2 regions of the Streptomyces botrytidirepellens genome follow, and region 2 is predicted to be linked to the other one. Evidence: riboswitches for the same ligand, from Rfam matches in the RefSeq annotation. Region 2 holds a riboswitch; the other holds the start of a gene.

Region 1 (2,385 bases), on a different contig from region 2:
CCCGGCGTGCGGGCCGCCGAAGCCCATGGGCACGCCGAACCGCTGGGTGCTGCCGACCGCGATGTCCGCGCCCAGCTCACCGGGCGAGGTCAGCAGGGTGAGCGCGAGCAGATCGGCCGCGACGGTGACGATCGCGCCCAGCTCATGGGCCCGCTCGATGACCGGGCGCGGGTCGCGGACCGCGCCGGAGGCGCCCGGGTACTGGAGCAGCACGCCGAAGACACCGCGCTCGGCGATCTCGTCCGGGATGCCGTCGGTCAGGTCGGCGACCACGACCTCGACGCCGGTCGGCTCGGCGCGGGTCTCGATGACCGCGATGGTCTGCGGCAGACAGTCGGCGTCGACCAGGAAGACGCCCTCCTTGACCTTGCCGACGCGGCGCGACAGCGCCATGGCCTCGGCGGCGGCCGTGGCCTCGTCCAGCAGCGAGGACCCGGCGGTGTCCAGGCCTGTCAGATCGGCGACGACGGTCTGGAAGTTGAGCAGGGCCTCGAGACGCCCCTGGGAGATCTCCGGCTGGTACGGGGTGTAGGCGGTGTACCAGGCGGGGTTCTCGAGGACGTTGCGCAGGATCACCGGCGGGGTGAAGGTGCCGTAGTAGCCGAGGCCGATCATGGACGGCAGCACCTGGTTGCGGTCGGCGAGCGCGCGCAGCTCGGCGAGGACCTCGGCCTCGCTGCGGGCCGGCGGCAGCTGAAGCGCCTCGGCGCTCTTTATGACCTCGGGTACGGCGGCGGCGGTCAGCTCGTCGAGGGAGCCGAAGCCGACCTGGGCCAGCATCTTGGCCTGCGCTCCGGCGTCGGGGCCGATGTGACGCTGCTCGAATGGAGTACCGCGCTCCAGTTCGGCGAGCGAGATGCGGTGGGTGGTCATCAGCGGGGGCCTCCTGGTCTGTGACGACCGGCGAGGGGCACCGCGGCGCGGGTGCCCTTACGGCCTCCCCCTCTGTCATCTCAACCTGAGAGCTTCACCGGCCCGTTCGTGCCTGACCGGCTTTCACCGTCGGTGAGGAGGGGTTCCGGAGCGTGTGCTCCCCGTGGCCCACCCTGCTTTCCAGAGTGACCTCACCCGCACGGTACGTGTGCCTGAGAGATTCCGGGGAGGATTTGCTCCTTCGGCGCCTCCGACTCCATTGTCGGAGGACTCTCCCGCACGGGGTCTACAGCCACAGCCAGCGTACCAGCGCGTCTTACGGCCGGGAGGGGTTGGCCGCCAGGTGCTCGAGTGGCCGCGTACGGGGATGTGGCTTTTGGTAGGTATCACCGGATCATCGCCACCTGTGGGAGAGAGCGTGCAGACGGACATCGACCCGCGGACCCTGATCGGCCGCAAGGCATTCGACCGCGAGGGCGCCAAGATCGGCACTGTGGACGAGGTCTACCTCGACGACGCGACCGGCGAGCCCGAGTGGGCGGCGGTACGCACCGGCCTGTTCAGCCGGGACGTCTTCGTACCGCTCGAACCCAGCGAGGTCGTCGGCGACACGCTGCGGGTGCCGTACGACCGGGCGCTGATCAAGGACGCCCCGGACCTCGGGGTCGGCCGCCACCTCTCCCCGGAGCAGGAGCTCCAGCTCTACCACCACTACGGGCTCGACGTCACCGGCTGAGCGTCCCGGCCGGATGCTCGGCGGGCTCGGCAGACTCGGAGGGCTCCGGGGGCCGGACCAGCGGCAGGGGCTCGCCCGGCTCCAGCTCCGGGTCGTCCACGGCGAACGTCCGCACCCGGCCGGGCCCCGACCAGGGCACCTCGAACCGCACGGTCACCCGCCCCACCCCGCTGCCCTGCACCCAGCCCGCCCCGTACTCCGCGTGCCGCACATCGGTCCCCGGCAGCCACACCCGTGGCCTCCCGGAGCCCTCAGCGGCCTCTGGGGCGCCCGGGCCCTCCGGCTCGGGCATCTCGGCGCCGGAACCCCTCTCCGGGTCCTCCACGGCGTCGTGAGCGGCTTGGGCGGCCTGAGCAGCCTGAGCGGCCTGAGCTGCTTGGGCGGCCTGGGCGGCTTGGGCGGCTTGGGCGGCTTGGGCGGCTTGGGCGAACAGATCCTCCTGCGTGTAGTCCGCGAGCCCCGACACGCCCACCCCCAGCAGCCGCACGCCCGCCGTGGTGTCCACCCCGTCGATCAGCCGCGCCGCGGCCTCCCTGACCACGCCGGGGTCGTCGGTCGGCCCGCGCAGGGTCTCCGAACGGGTCAGCGTCGAGAAGTCGTACCGCCGCACCTTGATCACGACCGTGCGCCCCGAGCGGCCCGCCTCACGCAGCCGCCGCACACAGCGGTCGGCCAGCCGCGCGACCTCCAGCTGCACCCGGGTCCGGTCGGTCACGTCGACGTCGAAGGTGTCCTCCACCGAGATGGACTTGGCGTCCCGCTCGGCGACCACCGGC
Region 2 (2,385 bases):
CGGCCCTCGGCGACCAGGCCGGTCAGCGTGCGCGGCGGCCGGGCCTCGGCCTCGCGCGCCGCGGCCTCCAGCGCACCGCGGCCGACGAAGTCGCCGGGCTTGGCGAACTTCACCACCCGGCCGAGCCCCGCGTCGAAGGGGGTCGTGTCGGTGCTCAGCTCGTGCCCGTACAGCGGCATCCCCGCCTCCAGCCGCAGCGTGTCCCGGCAGGACAGCCCGCACGGCACCAGGCCCACCGGGGCGCCCGCCTCGGTCAGCGCCTGCCACACCCGCTCGGCGTCGTCCGGCGCGACGAACAGCTCGAAGCCGTCCTCGCCGGTGTAGCCGGTGCGGGCGATCAGGGCGGGCACGCCCGCGACGGTGCCCGGCAGCCCCGCGTAGTACTTCAGCCCGTCCAGGTCGGCGTCCGTCAGGCCCTTCAGGATCCCGGGGGACTGCGGCCCCTGGACGGCGAGCAGCGCGTACGCGTCGCGGTCGTCCCGTACGGCGGCGTCGAAGCCGGTGGCGCGCTCGGTCAGCGCGTCCAGCACCACCTGGGCGTTCGAGGCGTTGGCCACGACCAGGAACTCCTGCTCGGCGAGCCGGTAGACGATCAGGTCGTCGAGGATGCCGCCCTCGCTGTCGCAGATCATGGTGTAGCGGGCGCGGCCCACGGCGAGCGCCGAGAGATGGCCGACCAGGGCGTGATCGAGGGCGCCGGCGGCCTGCGGCCCGGTGAGAGCGATCTCACCCATGTGGGAGAGGTCGAAGAGCCCGGCGCGGGTGCGCACCGCGGTGTGCTCGTCGCGCTCGCTCCCGTACCGCAGCGGCATGTCCCAGCCCGCGAAGTCGGTCATGGTGGCGCCGAGCGCCCGGTGGACCGCGTCCAGCGCGGTGCGGCGGGGCGTGGGCGGGGCGTCGGTCATGGTGCGGCTCCCAGGGTCATGGTCACGGCGATGACGTGCGGTGGGGCGGATGGGACGACAAGGACGGCACAGCGTCCTCCCCATCTGTCATCGGAACCTGAGAGGTTCGCCGTGACCATTCCCGCGCGGCGGGACTGGCCGGGCTTGCACCTTGGGTGGGGCCACAGACAGCGTGGCCCGCTTTTCAGATCTGCCTCATCCGTGCGGTATCGGGGCCTGAGAGATTCAAGGGAGGGCTTGCTCCTTCGGCGCCTCGGAAGATTCGGCGGAGCCGGTGACCGAGGACTCTCCCGCGCGGATTCAAGCGGCCGGTATGCAGTTGGCGTATGCGGTTGGCGCGGACATCATCGCACGTCCGCTCCGGAAGGGAACCCCCACTCTGTGAGCGGGGTCGCGCCGGGGCCTCCTTGATGGCCATTACCTTTTCTTGACACTCTCGGGGTACGGAGCCGCTTGACCGACCTTGGAGGACGATCACGGTGCACGGGCAGGGAACATACGCGACAACCCGAGGACCCCTGCCCGCGCGGCAGGAGCGGACGCCGCAGGAGTGGACGGCGTCGGGCGGCACGGTCAGACCGGATCGCCACGCGGCCGTCCACGATCTGCGCGGCGGGGTGGGGGCGGAGCTGCGCTATCCGGCGCGTGACCTGATCATCGCCTCGGGGCTGCCCGGCAGCGGCAAGTCGACCCTGATCAGCCGGGTCGTCCCCGGGTGCGACCCGGGCGGCAGGCCCGTGGTGCGGGTGGACTCGCAGAACACCCGGGAGACCTGGGAAAGACGCATGCCCCGCTGGCTGCCGTACGCCGTCTACCGGCCGCTCGTCCGCTGCGCCCACTACGTGGGGCTGCACCGGGCGGTCCGCTCGGGCGCCAGCGTCGTCGTCCATGACTGCGGCTCGCAGCCCTGGGTGCGCCGCTGGCTGGCCCGGGACGCCCGGCGCACCGGCCGCGGGCTGCATCTGGTGCTGCTGGACGTGGACCCCGCGGTCGCCCTGGAGGGCCAGGCCGCCCGCGGCCGGGGGGTCTCCGGCTTCGCCTTCGGGCGGCACCGGCGGGCGATGGGCCGGCTGGTGACGCGGGTGGAGGGCGGGCTGCCGCCCGAAGGCTGCGCCTCCGCCGTTCTGCTGGACCGGGCAACCGCGAGCCGGTTGCGGGGCATCTCCTTCGAGTGACATGCGAGTCGGGCACCAGTAGGAAACGAGCCACCGAAAGGTGACCGAACGTAACGGCACCTTTCGGTGGCGCGCCCTCGGTGCCACCCCCGCGCGCTCCCGATGTGCCCCCGGCGTGCCCGCGGCGTACCCGCGGCGTGAGGAAGTGCTGTGGAGATGCCCGGGCGGCCCATGGCCTTTCGCCGCGCAGCCGTTAGGGTGCTGGTGCAGGTCGGACGAGATGGCGGTTGGACGAAGATGAGTATCCCGGAGCACCAGGGCATAACCCCCGCTCACGGAGGATTTCCCGACGGCGCTTATCCCGC

The links. A riboswitch is a leader RNA that binds a small molecule or an ion and turns the genes downstream of it on or off. The one in region 2 is predicted to bind glycine.
Region 1: it holds a riboswitch for glycine, as region 2 does, so the genes downstream of both, gcvP (aminomethyl-transferring glycine dehydrogenase) here and gcvT (glycine cleavage system aminomethyltransferase GcvT) in region 2, are expected to answer to the same signal.

The regions. Positions count from the first base shown of each region.
Region 1 is NZ_RIBZ01000827.1:9,094-11,478, forward strand. Features, by position in the region: gene gcvP (aminomethyl-transferring glycine dehydrogenase) at 1-873, opposite strand, end outside; glycine riboswitch at 1,064-1,161, opposite strand; gene EEJ42_RS42770 (PRC-barrel domain-containing protein) at 1,292-1,609, shown strand; gene EEJ42_RS42775 (DNA polymerase IV) at 1,599-2,385, opposite strand, start outside.
Region 2 is NZ_RIBZ01000791.1:10,319-12,703, reverse strand. Features, by position in the region: partial or broken gene gcvT (glycine cleavage system aminomethyltransferase GcvT) at 1-905, opposite strand, end outside; glycine riboswitch at 1,100-1,208, opposite strand; gene EEJ42_RS40465 (AAA family ATPase) at 1,385-2,080, shown strand; gene EEJ42_RS40460 (enhanced serine sensitivity protein SseB) at 2,318-2,385, shown strand, end outside.